One region of the Streptomyces sp. NPDC054842 genome, then DNA from elsewhere that is predicted to be linked to it. Evidence: predicted binding sites of a transcription regulator. Region 1 holds the regulator's gene; the other holds the start of a gene.
What was found. The regulator HrcA, encoded in region 1, represses chaperone genes, less so after heat shock. The targets are predictions, from matches to a motif close to TTNGCACTCNGNNNNNCNGAGTGCNAA.
Positions count from the first base shown of each region.

Region 2: the regulator HrcA is predicted to act here: its motif matches at 2,750-2,776, upstream of groES (co-chaperone GroES).

Region 1 covers NZ_JBSGZN010000009.1:20,624-27,901, forward strand. Annotated here, with positions in the region: gene hemW (radical SAM family heme chaperone HemW) at 1-892, shown strand, start outside; gene ACWGIS_RS09355 (DUF3097 domain-containing protein) at 1,082-1,885, opposite strand; gene ACWGIS_RS09360 (MBL fold metallo-hydrolase) at 1,932-2,666, opposite strand; gene hrcA (heat-inducible transcriptional repressor HrcA) at 2,879-3,895, shown strand; gene dnaJ (molecular chaperone DnaJ) at 3,896-5,032, shown strand; gene ACWGIS_RS09375 (nitronate monooxygenase) at 5,168-6,253, shown strand; gene ACWGIS_RS09380 (16S rRNA (uracil(1498)-N(3))-methyltransferase) at 6,250-6,999, shown strand; gene ACWGIS_RS09385 (hypothetical protein) at 7,150-7,278, shown strand, end outside.
Region 2 covers NZ_JBSGZN010000003.1:155,784-163,061, forward strand. Annotated here, with positions in the region: gene ACWGIS_RS03725 (SDR family NAD(P)-dependent oxidoreductase) at 1-425, shown strand, start outside; gene groL (chaperonin GroEL) at 556-2,184, opposite strand; gene groES (co-chaperone GroES) at 2,297-2,605, opposite strand; gene ACWGIS_RS03740 (polysaccharide deacetylase family protein) at 2,833-3,618, opposite strand; gene ACWGIS_RS03745 (polysaccharide deacetylase family protein) at 3,668-4,639, opposite strand; gene ACWGIS_RS03750 (class I SAM-dependent methyltransferase) at 4,730-5,908, shown strand; gene ACWGIS_RS03755 (RNA polymerase sigma factor) at 6,239-7,278, opposite strand, start outside.

The DNA.
Region 1 (7,278 bases):
CGCCGTCCGCGACGAGTTCGGGCTCGCGGACGACGCCGAGATCACCACCGAGGCGAACCCGGAGTCGGTCGACCCCGCCTACCTCGCCACCCTGCGCGCCGGCGGCTTCAACCGGATCTCCTTCGGCATGCAGAGCGCCCGGCAGCACGTCCTCAAGGTGCTCGACCGCACCCACACCCCCGGCCGGCCCGAGGCCTGTGTCGCCGAGGCCCGAGCCGCCGGCTTCGACCACGTCAACCTGGACCTGATCTACGGCACCCCGGGGGAGACCGACGACGACTGGCGGGCCTCCCTGGACGCGGCCCTCGGCGCCGGCCCCGACCATGTCTCCGCGTACGCGCTGATCGTGGAGGAGGGCACCCAGCTCGCCCGCCGCATCCGCCGCGGCGAGGTCCCCATGACCGACGACGACGTGCACGCCGACCGGTACCTCATCGCCGACGAGGTGCTCGCGGCGGCGGGCTTCGACTGGTACGAGGTCTCGAACTGGGCCACCTCGGACGCCGGACGCTGCCTGCACAACGAGCTGTACTGGCGCGGCGCCGACTGGTGGGGCGCCGGGCCCGGCGCCCACAGCCACGTCGGCGGGGTGCGCTGGTGGAACGTGAAGCACCCCGGGGCGTACGCGGCGGCGCTGGCCGCCGGCCGGTCCCCGGGCGCCGGACGCGAACTCCTCGCCGACGAGGACCGGCGGGTCGAGCGCATCCTGCTCGAACTGCGGCTGCGCGAGGGCTGCCCGCTCTCCCTGCTCAGGCCCGACGGCCTCGCGGCCTCCCGCCGCGCCCTGTCCGAAGGACTCCTCGAAGCCGGGCCGTACGAGGCCGGGCGGGCCGTGCTCACCCTGCGCGGGCGGCTGCTCGCGGACGCGGTGGTGCGCGACCTGGTGGACTGAGGTACCCCGCTCTCCTCCGTATCCTGGGGCCACGCCCTCCGGGGGCCTTGTGCCGCGCTGACGCGCTTGTCCTCAAGCGCCGGACGGGCTGGAATCCGACCCCGACCCGGGTCGCCTCGTCGCGTTCGTCCTCCAGCGGTCGGCGGGCTGGGATCCGCCCTCGGACGGCGTGCCGTGCCGGGCGCGCCGCTACTCCGGTGCCGTGACGAAGTCGATCAGCTCCTCGACACGGCCGAGGAGTTCCGGCTCCAGGTCCTTGTAGGAGCGGACCCGGGACAGGATGTGCTGCCAGGCGGCGCCGGTGTTCTCGGGCCAGCCCAGCGCGCGGCACACGCCGGTCTTCCAGTCCTGCCCGCGCGGCACCCGGGGCCAGCCGGCGATGCCGACGGACGACGGCTTCACGGCCTCCCAGATGTCGATGTACGGGTGGCCCACGACGAGCGCGTACTCGCTCGTGACCCCCTCGGCGATGCGGAACTCCTTCGAACCGGGGACCAGGTGGTCGACCAGGACCCCGAGCCGGGCGTCCGGACCGGGCCCGAACTCCTCGACCACCGCGGGGAGGTCGTCGACGCCCTCCAGGTACTCGACGACGACGCCCTCGATGCGCAGGTCGTCACCCCAGACCCGCTCGACCAGCTCGGCGTCGTGCCTGCCCTCGACGTAGATGCGGCCGGCCCGGGCCACGCGGGCGCGGGCGCCGGGCACGGCGACCGAACCGGAGGCGGTGCGGCTGGGCCGGGCCGGTCCCGCGGCGGGCCGCACCAGGGTGACCACCCTGCCCTCCAGCAGGAAGCCGCGCGGCTCCAGCGGGAACACCCGGTGCTTGCCGAAGCGGTCCTCCAGCGTCACCGTGCCCGCCTCGCAGCCGATCACCGCCCCGCAGAAACCGGTGCCGGGCTCCTCCACCACCAGACCGGGGTCGGCCGGGACCTCGGGCACGGGCTTGGGCTTCTTCCACGGCGGGGTCAGGTCCGGAGAGTACTGGCGCATTCGGATGACGATAGGAGAAGACGCGCGCCGAAGTCCCCGCCCGCGCCTACGACACGCCGAAGCGGGCGGCGAGCGCGTCCCGCTGGGCGCGGACGAACTCCGCGTCCACCGCCGCCCCGTGGCCCGGCACGTAGACCGCGTCCTCCCCGCCGAGGTCCAGCAGCCGGTCCAGCGCGGCCGGCCAGTGGGACGGGACGGCGTCCGGCCCCGCCTGCGGCTCGCCCGACTCCTCCACGAGGTCGCCGCAGAACACCACCTCCGGTCCGTCGGTGCCGGGCACGAGCACCACGAGGTCGTGCGCGGTGTGCCCGGGGCCCACGTTCGCCAGCAGGACCTGCGCGCCGCCGCCGAGGCCCAGCGTCCACTCGCCGGAGACGAGGTGGCGGGGCCGCACGAGCAGGTCCGCCGCCTCCGCCGCCGCGCGCGGGTCCAGGCCGTTGCGTACGGCGTCGGCGCGCAGTTCCTCGCGACCGTGGGCGAGCGCGGTGTCCAGGCCCACCGCGCCGAACACCTCCACCCCGGAGAAGGCGGCGGCCCCGAGGACGTGGTCGAAGTGCGGATGCGTCAGTGCGAGGTGCGTCACACGCCGCCCGGTTCCCAGGATCCGGCCCGCCTCGGCGCGCAGCCGCGCTCCCTCCGCCAGGCTCGACCCCGCGTCGATCAGCAGGGCCGCCCCCTCGCCCACCACGAGCCCCGCGGTGCAGTCCCAGCCCGGCAGCCGGCACCGCCCGGCCCGCGGCGCGAGTTGCTCCCATCCCGGCTCTTCCCAAGTCACCGTCACACGGAGACGCTAGCGGTGAAGCCCGGCGGGGGGTGCGACGGCGCGACATCGCAGGACACGTCCGTACACCTCGGCGGACGTCACGGGCCCGCCCTTGCCGGGGCCGTACCTCCCCGCCGTACACTGGCCCGGGGAACGCTGGCACTCGCACGCGCTGAGTGCCAGGAGGAAGACCGCGACGACCAAGGTGCCGACAGCTGGAGGTGTGCGCGATGCTCAGTGGACGCAGGCTCGAGGTACTGCGCGCCATCGTCCAGGACTACGTCGGGACGGAGGAGCCGGTCGGCTCCAAGGCGCTGACCGAGCGCCACCGGCTGGGCGTCTCCCCGGCCACCGTCCGCAACGACATGGCCGCCCTGGAGGACGAGGGGTACATCGCCCAGCCGCACACCAGTGCCGGGCGCATCCCCACCGACAAGGGCTACCGGCTGTTCGTGGACAAGCTCGCCGGCGTCAAGCCGATGACCGCGCCCGAGCGCCGCGCCATCCAGAACTTCCTCGACGGCGCCGTCGACCTCGACGACGTCGTGGGGCGCACGGTGCGGCTGCTCGCGCAGCTCACCCGGCAGGTCGCCGTCGTCCAGTACCCCTCGCTGACCCGCTCGACGGTGCGGCACGTGGAACTGCTCTCGCTGGCCCCGGCCCGCGTCATGCTGGTGCTCATCACGGACACCGGCCGGGTCGAGCAGCGCATGATCGACTGCCCGGCGCCCTTCGGCGAGGCGTCGCTGGCGGATCTGCGGGCCCGGCTCAACAGCCGGATCGCGGGCCGCCGTTTCGCGGACGTGCCGCAGTTGGTGCAGGATCTGCCGGAGGCCTTCGAGACGGAGGACCGCGGTACGGTCGCCACGGTGCTCTCCACCCTGCTGGAGACGCTCGTCGAGGAGAACGAGGAGCGGCTGATGATCGGCGGCACCGCCAATCTCACCCGCTTCGGACACGACTTCCCCCTCACGATCCGGCCGGTCCTCGAGGCGCTGGAGGAGCAGGTCGTGCTGCTCAAGCTCCTCGGTGAGTCGACGGATTCGGGCATGACCGTACGGATCGGTCACGAGAACGTCCACGAGGGGCTCAACTCCACGTCCGTGGTCTCGGTCGGCTACGGTTCGGGCGGCGAGGCAGTCGCCAAACTCGGCGTGGTCGGACCGACCCGCATGGATTACCCGGGAACGATGGGAGCGGTACGCGCAGTGGCACGGTACGTCGGACAGATCCTGGCGGAGTCGTAAGTGGCCACGGACTACTACGCCGTACTCGGCGTGCGCCGCGACGCGTCCCAGGACGAGATCAAGAAGGCGTTCCGGAGGCTCGCGCGCGAGCTGCACCCGGACGTCAATCCCGATCCGAAGACGCAGGAGCGGTTCAAGGAGATCAACGCCGCCTACGAGGTGTTGTCGGACCCGCAGAAGAAGCAGGTCTACGACCTCGGCGGCGACCCGCTCTCGCAGAGCGGCGGCGGGGGCGCGGGCGGCTTCGGCGCCGGCGGGTTCGGGAACTTCTCGGACATCATGGACGCGTTCTTCGGCACCGCGTCGCAGCGGGGCCCCCGGTCGCGCACGCGCCGCGGCCAGGACGCCATGATCCGGCTGGAGATCGACCTCGACGAGGCGGCCTTCGGCACCACCAAGGACATCCAGGTCGACACGGCCGTGGTGTGCACCACCTGCAACGGCGAGGGCGCGGCCCCCGGGACCTCCGCGCAGACCTGTGACATGTGCCGCGGTCGCGGCGAGGTGTCCCAGGTCACGCGGTCCTTCCTGGGCCAGGTCATGACCTCCCGCCCCTGCCCGCAGTGCCAGGGCTTCGGCACGGTCGTGCCGACGCCGTGCCCGGAGTGCGCGGGCGACGGGCGCGTGCGCTCGCGCCGCACCCTCACGGTGAAGATCCCGGCGGGTGTCGACAACGGCACGCGGATCCAGCTCGCGGGCGAGGGCGAGGTCGGCCCCGGCGGCGGCCCCGCCGGCGACCTGTACGTCGAGATCCACGAGCTGCCGCACTCGACGTTCCAGCGGCGCGGCGACGACCTGCACTGCACGGTCACCATCCCGATGACCGCGGCCTCCCTCGGCACGAAGGTGCCGCTGGAGACCCTGGACGGCCTGGAGGAGGTCGACATCCGCCCGGGCACCCAGTCCGGCCAGTCGATCCCGCTGCACGGCCGCGGCGTCACGCATCTGCGCGGCGGCGGCCGGGGCGACCTGATCGTCCACGTCGAGGTCATGACCCCCTCCAAGCTGGACGCGGAGCAGGAGCGCCTGCTGCGCGAACTGGCGAAGCTGCGCGGCGAGGAGCGGCCCACCGGCCAGTTCCAGCCCGGGCAGCAGGGCCTGTTCTCCCGGCTGAAGGACGCCTTCAACGGACGCTGACGCCGGCGCCCGCGGGCTGCCCCGACCGGGCGCCCGCGGTGCCCGCGCGGGACGCCCGGAGAGGCACATTCCGGTGGCCTGTGCCGCCGGAAGGCCGGATTCGGACTTGTACGGAGGACGTGACAACATGCCGTCATGTCCTCCGCGCTGACCGATCTCCTTCGGTGTCCGATCGTGCAGGCCCCCATGGCGGGCGGTGTCTCCGTGCCGCAGCTGGCCGCCGCCGTCTCCGAGGCCGGCGGGCTCGGCTTCCTCGCCGCCGGGTACAAGACGGCCGACGGCATGTACCAGGAGATCAAGCAGCTGCGCGGCCTCACCGGCCGCCCCTTCGGCGTGAACCTCTTCATGCCGCAGCAGGAACACACGGACCCGGCCGCCGTCGACGTCTACGCCCACCAGCTCGCCGGTGAGGCCGGCTGGTACCACACCGAGCTCGGCGACCCCGACAGCGGACGCGACGACGGCTACGACACCAAGCTCGCGGTCCTCCTCGACAATCCCGTGCCCGCGGTCTCCTTCCACTTCGGCTGCCCCACCCCCGAGGTGCTCGCCTCCTTCGCCCGCGCCGGCACGCTGACGATGGTCACCGCGACCACGGCCGACGAGGCGCAGGCCGTGGAGCGGGCGGGCGCCGACGTGGTGATCGTGCAGGGCGTCGAGGCCGGCGGCCACCAGGGCACCCACCGGGACGACCCGGAGACGGACGGCGCCGGCATCGGGCTGCTCTCGCTGGTCGCCCAGGTCCGCGAGAGCGTCCGGCTGCCGATCGTCGCGGCCGGCGGCATCATGCGCGGCGCGCAGATCGCCGCGGTCCTCGCGGCGGGCGCGAGCGCGGCCCAGCTCGGCACCGCGTTCGTCGCCACACCCGAGTCCGGCGCCGCCCCCGTGCACAAGGAGGCGCTGACCAACCCCCTGTTCGTCCGCACCGAGCTGACGCGCGCGTTCTCCGGGCGGCCGGCCCGCGGCCTCGTGAACCGCTTCATGCGCGAGCACGGCCCCTACGCCCCCGCCGCCTACCCCGAGGTCCACCACCTCACCTCCCCGCTGCGCAAGGCGGCGGCCAAGGCGGGCGACCCGCAGGGCATGGCGCTGTGGGCGGGCCAGGGCCACCGGATGGCCCGCGACCTGCCCGCCGGCCGGCTGGTGGAGGTCCTGGCCGCCGAACTCGACGCCGCGAAGACAGCGTTGTCGTCGTTCCCGGCCGCGGGCACGGCCCGATGACCGCGCCGGTGTTCGTGGTCGAGGACCTCCGTCCGGACAGCGGCGGACAGTTCGTGCTCGACGGCGCCGAGGGACGGCACGCGGTCTCCGTGAAGCGGCTGCGCCCCGGTGAGGACGTCGTCCTGACCGACGGCGCGGGCCGGTGGGCGGAGTGCGTCGTGACCGGCGCCGAGGGCAAGGACCGGCTGACCGTCCGGATGGGCGCGGTCGCCGAGGAACCGCCGGAGTCGCCGCGCATCACCGTCGTCCAGGCCCTCCCGAAGGGCGACCGGGGCGAACTCGCCGTCGAGACGATGACGGAGACCGGCGTCGACCGCGTCGTGCCCTGGGCCGCCTCCCGCTGCATCACCCAGTGGCGGGGCGACCGGGGCCAGAAGGCGCTCGCCAAGTGGCGGGCCACCGCCCGGGAGGCCGGCAAGCAGTCCCGCCGGGTGCGCTTCCCGGAGATCACCGACGCCATGACGAGCCGCCAGGTCGCCGCACTTCTGGCCACCGCCGACCTCGCCGCCGTCCTGCACGAGGACCGCGCGTACCCCAGTGAGCCCCTGGCCACGGCCCAACTCCCCGCGAGCGGCGACATCGTGCTCGTCGTGGGACCCGAGGGCGGTGTCTCGCCGGAGGAACTGGCGCTGTTCGCCGAGGCCGGCGCGAAGGCGTACCGGCTGGGGCGCAGCGTGCTGCGCACCTCCACCGCCGGCACCGCGGCGACGGCCCTGCTGCTGGGCCGCACCGGACGCTGGTCCTGACCCACCGTCCCCGCAGGTGGCGCCGGAACTCGCGCCTCCGCAGGGCGACTTCGCGGAGCCGCGCGGGAGCCGCCGCCGCCTCGCGGCCCTCGGTCACACTGGCCGCATGCGGTCTACCGCCGGGCCCGCGACGGTGGCACGCTGCCCTCCATGGGGGTTTTGAGGCATTCAAGGCGGCGGACCGGTCGCGGAAGGCTCCACGGACTGGCCGCTCTGGGCGCGGTCGCCGTGTTCGGCGTGGCCGCGTGCGAACCGGGTGACGGGCTCAGCTCCGCGTCG
Region 2 (7,278 bases), on a different contig from region 1:
ATCTCACCGCCGCCGAGGCGCTCGCCGTCCTCGACGTCAACGTGATCGGCGTCGTGCGCACCACCACCGCGTTCCTGCCGCTGCTGCGCCGTTCCGACGACCCCGTGATCGTCAACGTCAGCAGCGGTATGGGCTCCCTCGCCCTCACCCACGACCCGGACCGGCCCGAGTCGCGTGTCGTCGCGCCGCTCTACACGTCCTCGAAGGCGGCGCTGACGATGCTGACCACCCAGTACGCCAAGGCGCTGACGGACATCCGCGTCAACGCCGCCGACCCCGGCTACACCGCGACCGACCTCAACGGGCACAGCGGCCCGCAGACCGTCACCGAGGGCACGGACGCGATCGTCGCCCTCGCCACCGAGGGGTCCGGCGCCGGCACCGGGCGCTTCGTGTCGCGGGAGGGCGAGATCGCCTGGTCCTGATCCCGGACCGGCCGGCCGCTCCGGAAACGGAGGAAGCCTCCCTCGCCCCGGACGGGGAGAGGGAGGCTTCCGGAAGGCGTGCCGCTCCTCCCCCGAGGGGGAGAGGGGCTGCCTCGGTGCGCTTGCGACCTCAGTGGGAGTGGCCGTGACCGTGGCCGTGGCCCGCGTCGCCCTCGTCCTCGGCCGGCTTCTCGACGACCAGGGTCTCGGTCGTGAGGAGCAGGGAGGCGATGGACGCCGCGTTCTCCAGGGCGGAGCGGGTGACCTTGACCGGGTCGATGACGCCGGCCTTGACCAGGTCGCCGTACTCGCCGGTCGCGGCGTTGAAGCCCTGGCCCTTGTCGAGCTCGGCGACCTTGGAGGTGATGACGTAACCCTCCAGGCCGGCGTTCTCGGCGATCCAGCGCAGCGGCTCGACGGCGGCGCGGCGGACGACCGCGACACCCGTGGCCTCGTCGCCGGTCTTGCCGAGGTTGCCCTCGAGGACCTTCACGGCGTGGACGAGCGCGGAGCCACCACCGGAGACGATGCCCTCCTCGACCGCGGCGCGGGTCGCGGAGATGGCGTCCTCCAGGCGGTGCTTCTTCTCCTTCAGCTCCACCTCGGTGGCGGCGCCGACCTTGATCACGCACACGCCGCCGGCCAGCTTCGCGAGGCGCTCCTGGAGCTTCTCGCGGTCCCAGTCGGAGTCCGTGGCCTCGATCTCGGCCTTGATCTGGTTGACCCGGCCGACGACGTCCTCGGAGTTGCCGCCACCGTCGACGAGGGTGGTGTCGTCCTTGGTGACGGTCACGCGGCGGGCGGTGCCGAGCACGTCCAGGCCGACCTGGTCGAGCTTGAGGCCGACCTCCTCGGCGATGACGGTGGCACCGGTGAGGGTGGCCATGTCGCCGAGCATCGCCTTGCGGCGGTCGCCGAAGCCGGGGGCCTTCACCGCGACGGCGTTGAACGTGCCGCGGATCTTGTTCACGACCAGGGTCGACAGGGCCTCGCCCTCGACGTCCTCGGCGATGATCAGCAGCGGCTTGGAGGAGTTGGTCTGGATGACCTTCTCCAGCAGCGGCAGCAGGTCCTGGATCGAGGAGATCTTGCCCTGGTGGATGAGGATGTACGGGTCCTCGAGGACGGCCTCCATGCGCTCCTGGTCCGTCACGAAGTACGGCGACAGGTAGCCCTTGTCGAAGGCCATGCCCTCGGTGAAGTCCAGCTCAAGACCGAAGGTGTTGGACTCCTCGACGGTGATGACACCGTCCTTGCCGACCTTGTCCATCGCCTCGGCGATGAGCTCGCCGACCTGGCTGTCCTGGGCGGACAGACCGGCGACGGCGGCGATGTCGGACTTCTCGTCGATCGGGCGGGCGGTCGCGAGGAGCTCCTCGGACACGGCCTTGACGGCGGCGTCGATGCCCTTCTTGAGCAGGGCGGGGGACGCGCCGGCGGCGACGTTCTTCAGGCCCTCGCGGACGAGCGCCTGGGCCAGCACGGTGGCGGTGGTCGTACCGTCACCCGCGATGTCGTTGGTCTTGGTCGCCACCTCCTTCACCAGCTGGGCGCCGAGGTTCTCGTACGGGTCCTCGACCTCTACCTCGCGGGCGATGGTCACACCGTCGTTGGTGATGGTGGGGGCGCCGAACTTCTTGTCGATGACGACGTTGCGGCCCTTGGGGCCGATCGTCACCTTCACCGTGTCGGCAAGCTTGTTGACGCCGCGCTCAAGGGCGCGACGGGCGTCCTCGTCGAACTTCAGGATCTTCGCCATGGAGCGATTCAGCCCTCTCGGAAAACTTGGGAGAAACGAACTGCGCCCCCAGCGCCCGGCTTATCAAGATCGCGGGGGCCAGGGGCGCAGCTCACTGCAAAACTGGGATGAACTACTTCTCGATGATCGCGAGCACGTCGCGAGCCGAGAGGACGAGGTACTCCTCGCCGCTGTACTTCACCTCGGTGCCGCCGTACTTGCTGTACAGCACGATGTCGCCGGTCTTCACGTCGAGCGGCAGGCGCTCGCCGTTCTCGAAGCGGCCCGGGCCCACGGCCAGGACGACGCCCTCCTGGGGCTTCTCCTTGGCGGTGTCCGGAATGACCAGGCCAGAGGCGGTGGTCTGCTCGGCGTCGAGCGGCTGGACCACAATGCGGTCCTCGAGCGGCTTGATGGCAACCTTGGAGCTGGTGGTCGTCACGATCCGACCTCCCCCTTCGGAGATCTCACGGGGTTAACTGTCTGAGGTGGCGACCAGGTGGATCCGTCGTCGCGGGTGCCGGACCTGCCCGTCGCTATTGGCACTCTCCAGGGGGGAGTGCCAGACCAGAGACTATGACTGCGATTAGCACTCGGTCAAGCGGAGTGCCAAACGGGCGGCGGCGCGGCGCGGGATTCACCGTCCCGTGGACGGTCCCCCGGGCCGCGTCACAGGTAGTCCTCCAGCCGGGCCGGGGTGAGGCCCTGGGCCCGGATGCGCCGCAGGAGGCGGGTGGTCGTCGCGGCGAGGTCGGGCTCGTCGGTGCCGAGCAGGATGTCGCCGGGACGCAGGCGGCCGGGGCCGGGCTCGCGGCCGAGGACCACGGCCGTGATGCCGCAGTCGGCGGCGGCGCGCAGGGTGGTGGCGTCGTAGGTTCCGTACGGCGGGCGGAGCAGCCGGGGCCGGACGCCGAAGCGCTCCTTCAGCTTGTCCTGCTGGCCGCAGATCTCGGCGCGCTGGCCCGCGTACGGCAGGCCGCGCAGGGAGGCGTGGTCGAGCGTGTGGTTCTGCACGCTCACGCCGACCGCCCGCAGCCGGGCGAAGTGCCCGTACCCCGGCCCGACGACCCGGTCCGTGAGGAACATGCTGACCGGCAGCCGCCGTTCACGGACCATGGCGACGAACCGGGGGTCGCGCTCGGCGCTGTCGTCGAAGGTCAGGAAGACCACCTTGTCGCGGGTGGCGACGCGGTCGACGACCGGCGGCAGCGCCGGGTCCCCGGAGCCCCCGGGCGGCCGTCGGCCGGGCGGCCCCGGGGCGCGGCCGGGCGGAGCGGCCCCCTGGCGGCGGTGGGTGTCCGCGGGCGGCCCCTGCTGCCCGTGCGGGCGCACGCGCTGCGCCGCCTTCTTGCCGAGCCGCTCGATCGGGTCGACGGACTGGGCGCAGCCGGTGGCGCCGGCGAGCAGGGCGAGGGCCAGGAGCGTGCCGAGCAGGGTGCGCGTCCGCCCGGTCACCGCCGGCCCTCCGCTCGCGCGGGACGGACCGACGGGCGTACCGCGCCCCTCACAGGTAGTCCTCCAGCCGCGCCACGGCGTACCCCTCGTTCGTGACCTTGTTCAGGAAGCGGCGGAGCATGTCGGCCATGGTGCCCTTCCAGTCCTCGCGGCCCCGGAAGTGGGTGAGCACGATGTCGCCGCGGTGCAGGGAGCGGTCCCACTCGCGGTAGTCCCAGTGGTCGGCGAAGACCTCCTCGTTCCACAGCGGGGCGGCCTTGATCCCGCACGACTCGGCGGCGCGCAGGGTGTCCTCGTTGTAGTTGCCGTAGGGCGGCCGGAAGAGCGTCGGCCGCTTGCCGAACTGCTTCTCCATCATGTCCTGCATGCCGCAGATCTCCCGTTTCTGCTGCTTGTACGAGAGGTTCGGCAGATAGGGGTGGTGGAGCGTGTGGTTGTTCAGGCCGACGCCCCCGGCCTGCATCCTCCTGAAGTAGCCGTAGTCCTCCTTCGCCAGGTAGTGGCTGAGGAAGGCGGTGTACGGGATCTTCAGCTCGCTCGTCATCCGCAGGAACGCGGGGTCCTTCTCGGCGCCGTCGTCGATGGTGAGGAAGACGACCTTGTCCTTGGTGGGGACGGTGGTGAAGACGGGCGGCAGCTCGTCCTGGCCGTCCACCTCGAAGCCCTTACGAGTGGTGATCACCGGCTTCTTCTCCGGCGCCGCCGGCGCGGTCAGCGGCACTCTGGCGAGCCCCCAGCGCTTGGCGGCGGCGACCCGAGCGGCGTGCGCGGCGCGCAGTTTCGAGGCGTACGCGTCCAGCGCGCGGGCGGGCGGGGCGTTCAGCGGCTGCTGCCCGGAGGCCGGCCGCACGCCGGAGCCCGCGTCCGCGCACCCGGCGGCGAGCGCGGCGGCGGTGAGCAGCACGAGGCCGCCCCGGACCCCGCGCGGCACCGTCCCGGCGGCCGCCGCCCGGCGCAGCGCCGCACCACAAAACAGCGTCCGCTCCGGGCGCTTTCCGTCATTTTGTCGTACTGGTCGCATGGTGCCGGATCCTCGCAGGTCACCCTCCGCCGCCCGGGCCGACACCGCCGCCGGACGCGCGCCGTCCACCGACTGGCCCACAATGGGCCGGTGACCGACCTGGACCCGCTGGCCTCCTTCGCCTCCCTGCACACCCCCGAGGGCCGTGCCCTCCTCGACGAGGTGCGCGGCACCGACCCGGCGCGGGAGCTGGCCGTCGCGACCCGGCTGCGCCGCGAGCACCCGGCGCCCCTGGTCACGGCGGCACTGGCGCAGGAGCGGCTGCGGCAGCGGGCGGTGGCGAAGTTCGGGGCCGGGGACGCGGAGCGGATGTTCTTCACGCCCGACGGGGTGGAGCAGTCCACCCGGACGAGCGTCGCGGCGTACCGCGCGGAGCGGTTCCGGGCGCTCGGCGTGCGCTCGGTCGCCGACCTCTGCTGCGGCATCGGCGGGGACGCGATCGCGCTGGCCCGCGCCGGGATCCGGGTCCTCGCGGTCGACCGGGACCCGCTGACGGCGGCGGCGGCCCGCGCGAACGCCGAGGCGCTGGGTCTCGCGGACCTGATCGAGGTGCGCGAGGCGGACGTCACCGAGGTGGCCACCGACGCGTACGACGCCGTCTTCGTGGACCCCGCCCGGCGCGGCGGCCGGGGCCGGATCTTCGACCCCGAGGCGTACTCGCCGCCGCTGTCCTGGGCGACCGCGACGGCGCTGAGGGCACCGCGGGCCGCGCTGAAGATCGCGCCCGGCATCCCGCACGAGGCGGTCCCGGCCGAGGCCGAGGCCGAGTGGATCTCGGACGGCGGGGACGTGAAGGAGGCCGTGCTGTGGTTCGGCACGGAGCCCGGGCTGATCCGGGCCACCCTGCTGCCGGGCCCGCGCGGACTGCGGGGCCGGGGCCTGCCCGACCCGCCGGTGCGCCCGCTCGGGCGCTACCTGTACGAGCCCGACGGCGCCGCGATCCGCGCCCATCTCGTCGCCGAGGTGGCCGAGGAGCTCGACGGGGGTCTGCTCGACGAGACGATCGCGTACATCACCTCCGACCACCTGCGCCCGACGCCGTACGCGACGGCGTACGAGATCACCGACCGGATGCCCTTCAACGTGAAGAAGCTGAAGGCGCTGCTGCGGGAGCGGGAGGTCGGCATCCTCACGGTCAAGAAGCGCGGCTCGGCCGTCGAACCGGAGGAGCTGCGCCGCAAGGTGAAGCCGCAGGGCCGCAACGCGGCGACGGTCTTCCTCACCCGGGTGGCGGGAGCACCGACGATGCTGATCGGACACCCGGCGTAGCCCGACGCCGGCCGTGACGCACGGCGCCGTGAGCGCTCCACGGGGTCCGGGACTTCACGGCGTCGGCGGCGCTCCACGGGCGACGGGCCCGGGCGCGGGCAGCCTCCACCGTGCACGGGTCCCCGACCTCTCCGGGGCTCCGCCGGTCCGGCCACCGACCGGCGCGCTCCGCCGGTCCGGCCCCGCAACCGAAGGGCTCCCCCGCGTACGGGTGCGGACCGCCCGCGGGCACGGCGCGGTCAGTCCTCCGACCGGCCCGGGCGTCGACACCGACCGGGCATCCGCGTACGGGTTCCGGGCCGCTGCTCCTCCCCCTGCCGGGGGTGGTTCTCAGCCGCACTCCGCCGCGCGATCCCGCAGCAGGTCGCGTTCGCGTTCGTTGCGGGCCAGGGACGCGGCGTGCTCGAACTCGGCGCGGGCCTCGGACGTGCGGCCGAGGCGGGCCAGCAGATCCCCGCGCACGCTGGGCAGCAAGTGGTAGCCGCGCAGGGCCGGTTCGGCGGCCAGGGCGTCCACCAGGGCGAGGGCCGGCCCGGGGCCCTCGGCCATGGAGACGGCGACCGCGCGGTTCAACTCGACCACGGGGGACGGCGACCGGGCGGCGAGGAGCCCGTACAGGGCGGCGATCGTGCGCCAGTCCGTGTCCTCGTACGCATACGCCTGGGCGTGGCAGGCGGCGATCGCGGCCTGGAGGGCGTACGGCCCGGGCGCCCCGGTGGAGACGGCGTCGGCGCGGGCGAGCGCCGCGAACCCGCGCCGGATCAGCATCCGGTTCCAGCGGCGGCGGTTCTGGTCCCGGAGCAGCACCGGCTCGCCGGACGGGCCGGTGCGGGCGGCCGACCTGGACGCCTGGAGTTCCAGCAGCGCCGCCAGCGCGTGCACCTCGGGCTCCTTGGGCATCAGCCCGGCCAGCACGCGGGCCAGCCGCAGGGCGTCCTCGCACAGGGCCGGGCGCAGCCAGTCGTCGCCCGCGGTGGCCGCGTACCCCTCGTTGAAGATCAGGTAGATGACCTCCAGGACCGATCCGAGCCGGGCCTCGCGCTCGGGACCGTACGGCACCTCGAAGGCGACGTTCTTCGTGGCCAGCATCCGCTTGGCGCGCACGATGCGCTGGGCGACCGTCGCCTCCGGGACGAGGAACGCTCGGGCGATCTCGGGCGTGGCCAGGCCGCCGACCAGCCGCAGGGTGAGGGCGATGCGCGCCTCGGCGGAGAGCACCGGGTGGCACGCGGTGAAGACGAGCCGGAGCAGGTCGTCGTCGATGTCGTCCGGGTCGGCGGGTGCGTCGAGGTGGTGCGGGGCCGTCTCCAGGTCCCGCCCGACCTCCGCCAGCTTGCGCGCGTAGCGCTCCCGGCGGCGGACGAGGTCGA